Regions from separate parts of the Kitasatospora sp. NPDC096128 genome, predicted to be linked through region 3. Evidence: riboswitches for the same ligand, from Rfam matches in the RefSeq annotation. Region 3 holds a riboswitch; each other region holds the start of a gene.

The links. Region 3 has a riboswitch for magnesium ahead of ABTY61_RS20350 (NRAMP family divalent metal transporter). Riboswitches for the same ligand answer to the same signal wherever they lie in the genome.
Region 1: linked by a shared signal. The riboswitch ahead of ABTY61_RS30960 (NRAMP family divalent metal transporter) and the one ahead of ABTY61_RS20350 (NRAMP family divalent metal transporter) in region 3 are both predicted to bind magnesium.
Region 2: linked by a shared signal. The riboswitch ahead of ABTY61_RS32725 (MgtC/SapB family protein) and the one ahead of ABTY61_RS20350 (NRAMP family divalent metal transporter) in region 3 are both predicted to bind magnesium.

The regions. Positions count from the first base shown of each region.
Region 1 is NZ_JBEOSP010000035.1:5,338-9,426, forward strand. Features, by position in the region: gene ABTY61_RS30945 (winged helix-turn-helix domain-containing protein) at 1-229, opposite strand, end outside; gene ABTY61_RS30950 (hypothetical protein) at 285-533, opposite strand; gene ABTY61_RS30955 (hypothetical protein) at 605-907, opposite strand; gene ABTY61_RS30960 (NRAMP family divalent metal transporter) at 1,022-2,671, opposite strand; M-box (ykoK) riboswitch at 2,999-3,176, opposite strand; gene ABTY61_RS30965 (YhgE/Pip domain-containing protein) at 3,385-4,089, shown strand, end outside.
Region 2 is NZ_JBEOSP010000039.1:43,192-47,280, reverse strand. Features, by position in the region: gene ABTY61_RS32735 (SDR family oxidoreductase) at 1-457, opposite strand, end outside; gene ABTY61_RS32730 (LysR family transcriptional regulator) at 553-1,404, shown strand; M-box (ykoK) riboswitch at 1,683-1,859, shown strand; gene ABTY61_RS32725 (MgtC/SapB family protein) at 2,138-2,932, shown strand; gene ABTY61_RS32720 (NRAMP family divalent metal transporter) at 3,017-4,089, shown strand, end outside.
Region 3 is NZ_JBEOSP010000017.1:81,285-85,373, reverse strand. Features, by position in the region: gene ABTY61_RS20360 (FtsX-like permease family protein) at 1-781, opposite strand, end outside; gene ABTY61_RS20355 (ABC transporter ATP-binding protein) at 778-1,548, opposite strand; M-box (ykoK) riboswitch at 1,717-1,893, shown strand; gene ABTY61_RS20350 (NRAMP family divalent metal transporter) at 2,272-3,936, shown strand; gene ABTY61_RS20345 (MgtC/SapB family protein) at 4,055-4,089, shown strand, end outside.

The DNA.
Region 1 (4,089 bases), on a different contig from region 3:
GGTTGCCGACCAGGTGCGCGAGCAGTTCGAACTCCAGGTACGGCAGGGTGAGTTGCTGACCGTCGACGATGACGGTGCGCTGCTCGGAGTCGACCACCAGGCCGGGGTCCGGGCTGAGGGCGGGCGGTGTGGCGGGGACGGGCGGTGTGGCGGGGACGGGCCGCAGGACCGGGGCGGCGGCGGTGTGGTCCGAGAAGATGGCGTCGAGCCTGCGGTAGCGCACGGCCATGGCGGAAGCTCCTTCGTCGGGTCGAAGTGGTGGGAGGAGGGGAAAGGCCGGCCGGTCAGTGGCCCGGGTGCCAGGAGGCTTCCAGCCGGGCGGCGCCGTCGGGGCCGGTGACGGAGTGCCAGCTGGCCCGCAGCCGGGTCGGACGGCTGCTCGGCAGGGTCGTGGCCGGGGTGCCGACGGCGCGCAGGACGGTGTTGTCGAGCGGGCTGGTGGCCAGCCGTCGGCCCACCGCGGCGAGGGCGGCGCGCAGTCGGCCGGGGTCGGAGGAGGGAAGGGCGGGCTGGAACGCGGCAACGATGGACATGGCTGGTCACCTCCGTGACAAGGCAATGAATGGGAACAACTGCACCGATCGGTGCGGGAATTGACGAAAAATCAGGCGGCGGACGCGGCGGATGCGGGGCTCGCGGCGGTGGCCCGGTGACGGGCGGCGGCGTGGGCGAGCCGGTGCGCGGCGGCCGGCGGGAGGTCCGCGAAGGCGGCGAGCCAGGCCGGGCGGTGGCCCTGGCGGGCCAGCAGGTAGGCCAGGTGGACGCGGGGCTCGTACGCGGAGGCCGGAGTGTTGCGGGTGCCCGACTGGGGGCAGCTGCCGGGATCGTCGAGGCGATAGGCGCGCTCGACGCCGTCGTGGAGGGCGAGGCGGATGCTCGGGCAGCGGTGGAACGGGGTGGTGCGCATGGCCGTACTTCCTTCCTTCCCCGGGTGCGGGGCGGTCGAGGGTTCCGGGGCGGGCCGGGGGCGGCGGGCGGTCGTGCGCGGTGCCGCCCCCGGCGGCCGGTCAGCGGTTCGGCGTCAGTGGCTCAGGGCGGTCTGGACGATCTTGATGATGACCATGATCATCGCGACCAGCAGGTAGGAGCGCAGGGCGCCCATGCCGATCTTGCGGGCGGTGGACATGACCGGCTTCTCCAGGGTCTCCAGCGGGGGCATCCGCCAGTTCTCCCGGTCGGTGCGGTCGATCGGGTCCTCCTTGGTGCCCTTGCGGCCGAAGGTGAAGAAGTACCCGGCGACCAGGACGCCCGTCACCCCGCAGCCGGCCATGATCCAGAGGAGCGCGTCGGAGCTGATGTCCGGCCAGACCACGGCGGCGGTCAGGATCAGCGACAGCATGACCAGGATGCCGACCACGGCGGAGGTGAAGGCGTTGGTCTTGGGGCCGTTGCGCCACGGGCCGAGCACGGCCTTGTCGTTGCAGAGCAGCAGCAGGAAGACCGTCGCGGAGGGCAGCAGCACCCCGGCCAGCACCTGGACGAACTGGGTCATCAGACCCTGCAGGTAGTCGTTGGACAGCAGGGTGATGGCGGCGGCCACCACGACCACGCCGGCGTAGATGCCGTAGAAGCCCTTGGCGCCCTTGACCCCGCGGTGCAGCGAGTGCTTGATCCCGAAGACGTCGCCGATGGCGTAGGCGGTGGACAGCGACACCGCGAAGGCGCCGATGATCGAGGCGTCCAGCAGCGCGATGGCGAACAGCACACCGACCACGTGCCCGGCCTTGTCCTCCAGGCCCTTGGCGATCCCGGCCGCGTCGGTGAACTGGCCGAAGCCGTCGGTGCCGTCGAAGGCGGCGGCGCAGAAGCCCATCATGGCGGCGGCGCCGATGATCACGATGGCGATGCCGATCCACAGGTCGGCCTTCTCGTACTTCATGAAGCGCGGGGTGATGCGCTTGTCGATGACGTACGACTGCTGGAAGAACAGCTGCCAGGGGGCGACGGTGGTGCCCACGATGGAGACGATCAGCAGCATGACGGTCGCGAGCTCACCCGAGCCGCCCGGCATCTGCGGGACCACGAAGTCGTGGGCCATCTGCGAGGTCTTGGGGTGGACCATGAAGTAGATCGGCACCAGCAGCAGCGAGCCGACGCAGAGCGTGACGGCGACGCGCTCGAAGCGCTGGAAGGAGCCGGTGAACGCCGAGGCGATGATGACGGCCGCCGCTATCACGACCGAGGCGACCTTCGGCAGTCCGAGGTACCCGGCCGCGAGTGTCACGCCGATGAACTCGGTGACCAGGGTGAGCGCGTTCAGCAGGAACAGGTCGATGACGCTGAAGGCGCCCCAGAACTTGCCGAAGCGCTCCAGGATCAGCCGGGCGTGCCCGACACCGGTGACGGCGCCCAGGCGCAGCACCATCTCCTGGTTGACGTACAGCACCGGGATCAGCAGGGCCAGCGTCCACAGCAGCTGGGTGCCGTAGTTCTGCCCGGCGTTGCCGTAGGTGGAGAAGGCGCCGGCGTCGTTGTCGCCGACCATCACGATGAGGCCGGGGCCGACGATCGCGAGCAGGGTCTTGAGTCTCGCCGACAGACCGGTGCGTGGTGCGTCGTCATCGAGCTTGATGGTGCCGAGCGCACCCTTGATGTCGCCGACGTGGGCGTCGTCCAGGACGGCCGAACGCTGCGGCGGGATCTTGGAGTTGAGTGTGGCGTTGGTGGTCATGACGTTCCTCCCGTGGACCCCTGACAGGCGGGGTGGTGGGGGCGCGCAGCAGCAATTCCCCCTGCGTGAGGGCATGGCGCATCAGCGCGCGGCGGCGCGGGCCCGTGCGGGCACGGCGAAGCCGCGAGCGTGAGGTGATGCGTCGCCGGAGAGACGCGCAGGGGAGGTTGTTACCGCGTGCCGGAGGTGTACGAGGACAAGCGGGGATAGGGGCAACTGTGGCCCGGACTACTGCAATCCATGTCTCTCGCCTCCTCCCGGTCGACGCACCCCGTGGTGCGTGTCATCGACACGGCAAGGAGTTCGCCGACGCGCTACAGAGACGCCGGCTCACCCCAACTCGTCAGAGCTTTGGCACTCCACGGCGTGTCCAACCCGCTCGGGCCGGAAGCCACTTCGGATCAACCCTTAGGTCGGGAAGATCTGTCCTAACCCTGGGCGTCTCTCGACGTCGTCGGATCAGTGGCCTGTGTCCGTGAAGAAGCCTCACCGAACGAGGTGCCTTCTTCAAACCTCCAGAAGCATAGACCGGCCGGAGCGCGATACTTGCGTACTTGGTAGAACCTTTACCTTTTGCGAGGCGTGACGTCGGGCGTGACGTCGGGTGTGACGTCCGGTGTGCCGCCCGTCCGGGTGACGCGGGTTTGAGCAGCACGTGACGACGGAACGACTTCCCGCCGGATCCGTACCCGCACACGCAGCAGAGGGGTGGCATGGCTACCGCCGGCTCCCAGACCGCAGGCTCCCAGGGGGCTCCCCGGCAGGCGAGGGCGTTGGCGCTCGCCCGGCGCCCCAAGCTCTGGCTCTTCCCCGGCGTGCTGTGCGCCCTGGTGGCCGTGCTGCTCTCCCTGCTCTACCTGGGCGGCATCGTCAACCCGACCGGCCACCTGCACCGGCTGCCGATCGCCCTGGTGAACGCCGACCAGGCCCCGCCGCCGCCCGGCCAGCCGGTGAACCTCGGCACCCAGCTGACCCGCGCCGTGGTGGCCGGCACGCCCGGTGACACCGTCCACTGGCGGCAGACCGACGAGGCGGGCGCCCGCGACCTGCTCGCCACCGGCAAGGTCTACGGCGTACTGGTCGTCCCCGCCGACTTCACCGCCACCGTCTCCGCGCTCGCCACCGGCGGGGCCGTCAAGCGGCCCACCCTCACCGTCCTCACCAACCCCGGCCTGGGCAGCCTCGGCTCCTCGATCGCCGCCCAGACCGCCCAGAACGCCGCCCACCAGGCCTCGGTCGCGGCCGGCCGGCAGCTGCTGGCCGCCGTACCGGCCCAGGGCGGCCCGGGCGCCCAGGGGCCGGACACCGGCGCCACCGCCCGGCTGCTGCTCGCCGACCCGTTCGCCGTCACCACCCAGGTCGGCCACCCGATCGGCAGCCACAGCGGCCTCGGCCTGAGCGCCTTCTACTTCACCCTG
Region 2 (4,089 bases), on a different contig from region 3:
TCGCCGACTGCCGGGTGAGGGAGCCGACACTGCTGGACATGTTGACGATTCGCGGCGAGGCGGAGCGGCGCAGCAGCGGCAGCATCGCGTTGGTGACGCGGATGACGCCGATCACGTTGGTCTCCACGACCGTTCGGATGATGGCGGGGTCGACCCGGGTGGGCTCCTGCGGCATGCCGCCGGTGATGGCGGCGTTGTTGACGAGCACGTCGAGGCGCCCGGCCCGGTCCTCGATCAGCTGTGCGGCGGCGGTCACACCGGCGTCGTCGGTCACGTCCAGCGGGACGCCGAACGCGTCGACGCCGGCCGCGCGCAGTTTCTCCACCGCGGCCCGGCGGCGCTGGTCGTCGCGGGCGCCGACGCCGACGCTCCAGCCGAGGGCGCCCAGGCTCGCGGCGATCTCGTAGCCGATTCCCTTGTTCGCGCCGGTGACCAGCGCAATCGTTCGTTCGCTCATGGGAACCATGCTGCTCCCGGCCACGGGGGGAGGTCCAAGACCGATCGGGTGGGCACCGATACCGTGCGGGTATCGATCAGGGGTAGCGTGGCCGCATGGAGACCCGGGAACTGCGGTATTTCGTCGCTGTCGCTGAGGAGCTGCACTTCGGGCGCGCCGCGCAGCGCCTGGGGATCGCACAGCCGCCCCTGTCACGGGCGATCCAGCAGCTCGAACGCCGGCTCGGGGCCGCGCTGCTGGACCGGACCAGCCGCACCGTCAGGCTGACCGAGGCCGGCTCGGTGCTGCTGGTCGAGGGCCGGGCGGCGCTGGAGGCGGTCGACGCCGCCGAGCGCCGGACCCGCCGCGCCGCGCTCCCCGCGACCGGCGGTCCCGGCCTGGTCCTGGTCACGAAGGCCAACGCGTCCAGCGCACTGCTGGCGAGACTGCTCGACGCGTACGCCGCCGAACCGGGCGCGGTCCCCGTGGAGGTCATCCTGTGCGGCCCGGCCGAGCAGGGCCGGTTCCTGCGCGAGGGCCGGGCCGATGTGGCGCTGCTGCACCGGCCGTTCGACTCGACGGCCGGGCTGCACACCGAGGAGCTCGGTACGGAGGGCCAGGTGGCGGTGCTGCCGGCCGGGCATCCGCTCACCCTCCGGGCCCATCTGCACCTGGCCGACCTCACCGGGCTGCCGGGCCTGCCCCTGCCGCGCTGGCCCGGCCCCGACGGCAGCTATCCGCCCGGTCCCGGTCCCCAAGTCCGCGACCACGCGCAGTTGTTGCAGCTCATCGCGCTCGGCCGGGCCTGCGCGGTCTCACCGGAGTCGTGCCGGGCCCAACTGCACGGTGACCTCGCCGCCGTGCCCGTGCTGGACGCGCCGAAGGTCACCACGGTGATCGCCTGGCCGCCGCACAGCCGGTCCAGAGCCGTCGCCGACCTCGTCCGCACGGCGACAGGTCTCCCGTAGCCCACCGCGAGTCCGCCGCGCCCGGCCGGGTTTGGGTCGGCCCGGCCCGGCCCGGTGCAGGCCGGCGAACCTGCCGCCCGGATCAGGGCAGTCGGCGACGGGGACGTCGACCTGGTCCGATCCGTCGTCAGATCCATCCGAACCGGGCGTCATCAGGGCTTTCCGTCATGGCGCAGGCTGTCCGCCGCCGCCGTCGTTCGTACGGGTCCCGGGTGTCAAGGTTGAGTAAAGGTGGTCGGCACACGGATCCACAGGGTCTACGCTTGGCGAGGTTTGAACAGGCACCTCGTTCGGTGAGGCGTCTTCACGGACACAGGCCACTGACCCGACGACGTCGAGAGACGCCCAGGTTCAGGACAGATCTTCCCGACCTAAGGGTTGATCCCAAGTGGCTTCCCCCGCACCAGGGGGATCACGCCGTGAAGTGCCAAAGCTCTGACGAGTTGGGGTGTACCGGTCGCTTTCGCGCGCCGGGACGCTCCTTGCCGTGTCGATGCGGCGCACACTCGGTGCGTCCCCGGCCGGGAGGAGGCGAGAACATGGACTGCGACAGTCCGGGCCATAGTCGCCCCTGCTCCCGCATGCTCTCGTACGCCTCCGGCATGCGGTAACAGCCCTTCCTGCACGTCTATGTGACGCATCTTCGGTTCCGCACGGCCTCATGCCGCCGCGGGCCGCTGTGGTGTGCCCCGAACCCGTCCGCCCGCCGGCCTCTCGCCCGAGGAGGTGCCTCGTGCACGCCCTGACCACCGTCGACTTCGTGATCCGCCTCGCCACCGGCGTGGCCTGCGGGGCACTGATCGGCATGGAACGCCAGTGGCGGGCCCGGATGGCCGGCCTGCGCACCAATGCCCTGGTCGCCGCCGGCGCCACCCTGTTCGTCCTGTACAGCGAGGCCGTCGGCGACACCGGCAGCCCCACCCGGGTCGCCTCCTACGTCGTCTCCGGCGTGGGCTTCCTCGGCGGCGGCGTGATCCTGCGCGACGGCGCCGACGTGCGCGGCCTCAACACCGCCGCCACGCTGTGGTGTTCGGCCGCCGTCGGGGTGCTGGCCGGCTCCGGCAAGTTCGAACTGGCCGTGCTCGGCAGCCTGACCGTGCTCGCCGTCCACCTGATCCTGCGGCCGGCCGCCCGCCTGCTCGACCACGCCCCGGCGGCCGGCATCTCCCCGGGCGGCGGCCACGCCCCGGCCGGCGCCGGCGACCCGGACCCGACCACCCGCGCCACCGTCCACCTGGAGTGCGAGCGGGGCACCGAGATCCACATCCGGGCCCTCCTCCTCCAGGCCCTCGCCGCCTCCGGGCTCTCGCCCACCGGGCTGCGCGCCCGCCGTACGGGGGCCGCCGCGGCCGCGGGCCGGGGGAGCGAGGAGACCACCAGCCTGCGCGCCACCGTCACCATCACCGGAGACGCCGCCTGCGCGTCGGAGCAGGTGGTCGCCCGCCTCTCGCTGGAGCCGGGCGTCAGAGACCTGCACTGGCACCTGGACGACGAGCACGACGACGCCGAACGGCACGCGCTCGCCTGACCCGGCACCCCCGCCCGAGGCCGTACCCGGCCGCAGAAGCGCTGCGCCGACACGGCCGCCCAGACCCCTCAGAGGAGAAGCGCGTTGACCTTCCACGCCACCCGACCGGCCTCGAGCCGGGTGCCCGGCCCCGGTGAGTCGACGACCACGCCGGAGCCCGCCGCAGCGGCGACGGTGGACACCGCTCACGTCGGTGACATCGTCGGCGCACTCGGCACGATCAGCCGGCACGACCCCGGCCGACGCGGTTCGCTGGGGCAGCGCATCAGGGCCCTGCTGGTCATCATGGGCCCGGGCCTGATCGTGATGGTCGGTGACAACGACGCCGGTGGCGTGGCGACGTACGCCCAGGCGGGCCAGACCTACGGCATGAAGCTGCTGTGGACACTGGCCCTGCTGATCCCGGTGCTCTACGTCAACCAGGAGATGGTGGTCCGCCTCGGTGCGGTCACCGGGGTCGGTCACGCCCGGCTGATCTTCCAGCGCTTCGGCCGGTTCTGGGGGATGTTCAGCGTCGGCGACCTGTTCCTGGTCAATGCGCTCACCCTGGTCACCGAGTTCATCGGGGTGTCCCAGGCGCTGGACCACTTCGGCATCCCGCAGTACATCTCGGTGCCGCTCGCGGCGGTCCTGCTGTTCGCCGTCGTGGCCGGCGGATCGTTCCGGCGCTGGGAGCGGTTCCTGTTCGCGCTGATCGCCCTCAACGTGATCGTGCTCCCGATGGCGCTGCTCGCGCACCCGAAGCTGGACGAGACCGCGGCGGGCATCGTGCCGCAGTTCCCCGGCGGCCTCGACTCGGCCCTGCTGCTGATGATCATCGCCGTGGTGGGGACCACCGTCGCCCCCTGGCAGCTGTTCTTCCAGCAGTCCAACGTGGTCGACAAGCGGATCACCCCGCGCTGGATCCGCTATGCCCGCGCCGACCTGCGGATCGGCATCGCGGTGGTGACGGTGGGCGCCGCCGCCATCATGGCCACCGCCGCGTTCGTCTTCCAGGGCACCGGCCTCTCCGGCGGGTTCACCGACGCCGGAGCGGTCGCCGACGGCCTCGGGCAGCACGGCGGCCCGACGCTCGGCGTCCTGTTCGCGATCGTGCTGCTCGACGCCTCGCTGATCGGCGCCAACGCCGTCGGCCTCGCCACCACCTACACCCTCGG
Region 3 (4,089 bases):
CGAGGGCGGCCCCGCCCGGGAGGTGCACCAGCCAGGAGCTGTGGCCGTTGCGGCCCGGCTCGGGGGCGGGCTGTCCGGGCTCCGCCGCGGCGGCCAGCTGGTCGAGCAACTCGCCCGGCCGGGCGACGAGTTCGACCCGCTTGAGGTCGTCCGGGTGCTCCACCAGTCCGGTGATGCGGAAGGTGGTCCGTTCCAGCCCCTGGACGGTGGTGTCGCTGCCGAGCCGGAGCCCGGAGTGGTCCAGGAAGGCCTGGGTGACGGCGATCTCGTGCGGCGCGCCGGGCGCGCGGCCCTCGACCAGGTCCATCCGGCCGCGCCAGACCGGGTCGCCCAGTTCGGCCTCGGTGGTGAGGGTGCGGACCAGGCCCTCGGGCGAGGTGGCGCCGGTCTCCGGACCGGTCCGGACGGGGGTGAGCGCGCTGCCGGGCGGCAGCAGCGAGCCGACCAGGACGGTCGGGTCGGTGCTCGCGCCCTTGAGCTGCTCGGGCGTGGGCTGCTGCCCGGGGCGGGCCCGGACGGCGAAGGCGCCGTCCTCGGCGACCGGGGCCTGTTCGACGGCCTGGCCCGGGCTGAGCGCGGTGACCAGCGCGTCCGCGCCGCCCACCACCCGCTCGACCCGTTCGGCGGGGGTCAGTTGCGTGCTGCGGTGGACCACGTCGGCGCCGGTGACGCCGAGCACGGGCAGCGCGATCATGGCCAGGATCAGGGCGCTGCGCCCCTTGGCCCGCAGGGCGTCGCGTCGGGCCATCCGCAGCGCGACCTTCCATGCTCCGAACCTCACCGGGCCACCTCACCCAGGGAGTTGGAGCGGTGGACGGCGGCCTGGCAGCCGGCGGAGCGGCGTCCGGCGCTCTCCGAGGCGACCGCGCCGTCCCGCAGGTGGACCACCCGGTCGGCCCAACTGGCGTGCGCGGCCTCGTGGGTGACCATCATGGCGGCGGCGCCGGCGTCGCAGCGGGCGCGGAGCACGGCGAGCACGGCTTCGCCGGTGGCGGAGTCGAGGGCGCCGGTGGGCTCGTCGGCGAGGACGAGGCGGCGCTCGCCGATCAGGGCGCGGGCGATGGCGACGCGCTGCTGCTGGCCGCCGGACATGTCGTCGGGGAAGCGGTCGGCGAGTTCGGGGATGCCGAGCTCCTCCAGGGCGGCGAGGGCCTCCCGGCGGGCGGCGCGGCCGGAGACGCCGTCGAGTTCGCGCGGCAGCGAGATGTTCTCGGCGGCGGTGAGCGCCGGGATCAGGTTGTAGTCCTGGAAGACGTAGCCGACGGAGCGCCGCCGCAGGTCGGCGAGCCTGCCCCGGCTGAGGCCGCCGAGGGTCACGCCCTCGACCAGCACCTCGCCGCCGCTGGGCAGGTCCAGTCCGCCGGCCAGGGTGAGCAGGGTCGACTTGCCGGAGCCGGAGAGCCCCATCACGGCGACGAACTCGCCGGCGTGGACGGTCAGGTCGACCTCGCGCAGGGCGTGCACCTCGGCGGCGCCGCGGCCGTGCACCCGGGAGACCCCGGCCAACTGCAGGACGGGCGCGGGTCGGCTCGGATCGATGTGGGACATGCTTCCCCCTCGTGAGCTGTTCAGCTGCATATGTCGGTGAACTATATATGCCGGGGAAGGGTGCACAAGGCGTCACGGTTTTGGTCAAGGTTCTACAAAGCTGTCGAAGATCAGCCGAAAAGGTGACACGGGCCCGGCGCGCCGGGTCTATGCTTTGGGAGGTTTGAAAAGGCACCTCGTTCGGTGAGGCGTCTTCACGGACACAGGCCACTGACCCGACGACGTCGAGAGACGCCCAGGTTCAGGACAGGTCTTCCCGAGTTAAGGGTTGACCCCAAGTGGCTTCCGGCCGATCCGGCTGGACACGCCGTGGAGTGCCAAAGCTCTGACGAGTTGGGGTGTACCGGTCCTCGATGGCCGGTGTGCTCCTTGCCGTGTCGTGATGCGGCGCACAGACGGTGCGCTCCCGACCGGGAGGAGGCGAGAGACATGGACTGCGATAGTCCGGGCCACAGTAGCCCCTACCTCCGCATGCTCTCGCACACCTCCGGCACGCGGTAACAACCTTCCCTGCGCGTTCACCCGGCGATTCGTCCTGCGCTCGACCATGCCTCGACGCACGCCGCCTGACGCACCGTCAGCATCCTCATGCCCGCACGGCCGCCGCCGCTCAGCGTCGCCGTACGGCGTGGATGCCGTGCGCCCGTGGGGAGGATTGCCGCTGCGTGCCCCCTGACGCCCCCTCAAGGTAGGGGGAGGGAGGCCCCCGCCATGACCAACGTGATGCTGGACCCGAAGGTTCAGACGGTCCCCACCGCCCCCGCCGCTCCCGCCGCCGCCAAGTCCGCCGTCCTGGACGACGCCCACGTCGGCGACATCAAGGGTGCGCTCGGCACCATCCGGCTCGACGACACCGCCCCCCGCAGCGGACTCTCCGCCCGGCTCAAGACCCTGCTGGCGATCGTCGGCCCCGGCCTGATCGTGATGGTCGGCGACAACGACGCCGGCGCCTTCTCCACCTACGGCCAGGCCGGCCAGAACTACGGCACCCAGCTGCTGTGGACCCTGCTCCTGCTGGTGCCCGTGCTGTACGTCAACCAGGAGATGGTGCTGCGGCTGGGCGCCGTCACCGGCGTCGGCCACGCCCGGCTGATCCTGGAGCGGTTCGGCAAGTTCTGGGGCGCGTTCAGCGTCATCGACCTGTTCCTGCTCAACGCCCTCACCCTGGTCACCGAGTTCATCGGCGTCACCATGGCGGCCGGGTACCTGGGCCTGCCCAAGGTCCTCTCCGTGGTCCTGGCGGCGGCGATCATCATCGCCTCGGCCTTCACCGGCTCCTTCCAGCGCTTCGAGCGGGTCGCCATCACGCTGTGCGTCGGCTCGCTGCTGCTGGTGCCGATCTACTTCATGGTCCACCCCAAGACCTCGCAGATGGCCCACGACTTCGTGACGCCGCAGATGCCCGGCGGCGCCGGCCAGCTCGCGGCCGTCATGATGGTCATCATCTCGATCGTGGGCACCACCGTCGCCCCCTGGCAGCTGTTCTTCCAGCAGTCGTACGTCATCGACAAGCGGATCACCCCGCGTTTCATGAAGTACGAGAAGGTCGACCTGTGGATCGGCATCGCGATCGTGATCATCGGTGCGGCCGCGCTGATCGGCCTCACGGCGGCGGCCTTCGCCGGCACCGACGGCTTCGGCCAGTTCTCCGACACCGCGGCCGTGGCCAAGGGCATCGAGGACAAGGCCGGCCACCTGGCGGGCGTGCTGTTCGCCATCGCGCTGCTGGACGCCTCGATCATCGGCGCCTTCGCCGTCTCGCTCTCCACCGCCTACGCGATCGGCGACGTCTTCGGCATCAAGCACTCCCTGCACCGCGGGGTCAAGGGCGCCAAGGGCTTCTACGCCGTCTACGCCGGCCTGGTCGCGGTCGCCGCGACGATCACCCTGCTGTCCAACGGCTACACCCAGGGCCTGATCACCCAGTTCGTCCAGGTGCTGGCCGGGGTGCTGCTGCCCTCCGCCACCGTCTTCCTGCTGCTGCTCTGCAACGACAAGGCCGTGCTCGGCCCCTGGGCCAACGGGCCCAGGACCAACGCCTTCACCTCGACGGTGGTCGGCGTGCTGGTGATGCTCTCGCTGATCCTCACCGCCTCGGTGGTCTGGCCGGACATCAGCTCGGGCGCGATCCTCTGGATCATGGCCGGGTGCGGCGTGGCGGGCGTGCTGGTCGCCGGGTACTTCTTCACCGCCGGCCGCACCGGCACCAAGGAGGACCCGATCGACCGCACCGGCCGGGAGAACTGGCGGATGCCCCCGCTGGAGACCCTGGGCCAGCCGGTCATGTCCACCGCCCGCAAGGTCGGCATGGGTGCCCTGCGCGCCTACCTGCTGATCGCGATGATCATGGTCATCATCAAGGTCGTCCAGACCGCGCTGAACCACTGAGCCGCCGAGCGGAACCCGTACGGACGGGTGGCGGGCAGCGGCCCGCCACCCGTCCGTTCCTTTTGCCCGTGATTCCCCTGCCCGTCTTCCCCGTGGATCCTCTGGAGGAGGTGCCGCCGTGCACACCCTGACCACCGTCGAGTTCCTGGTCCG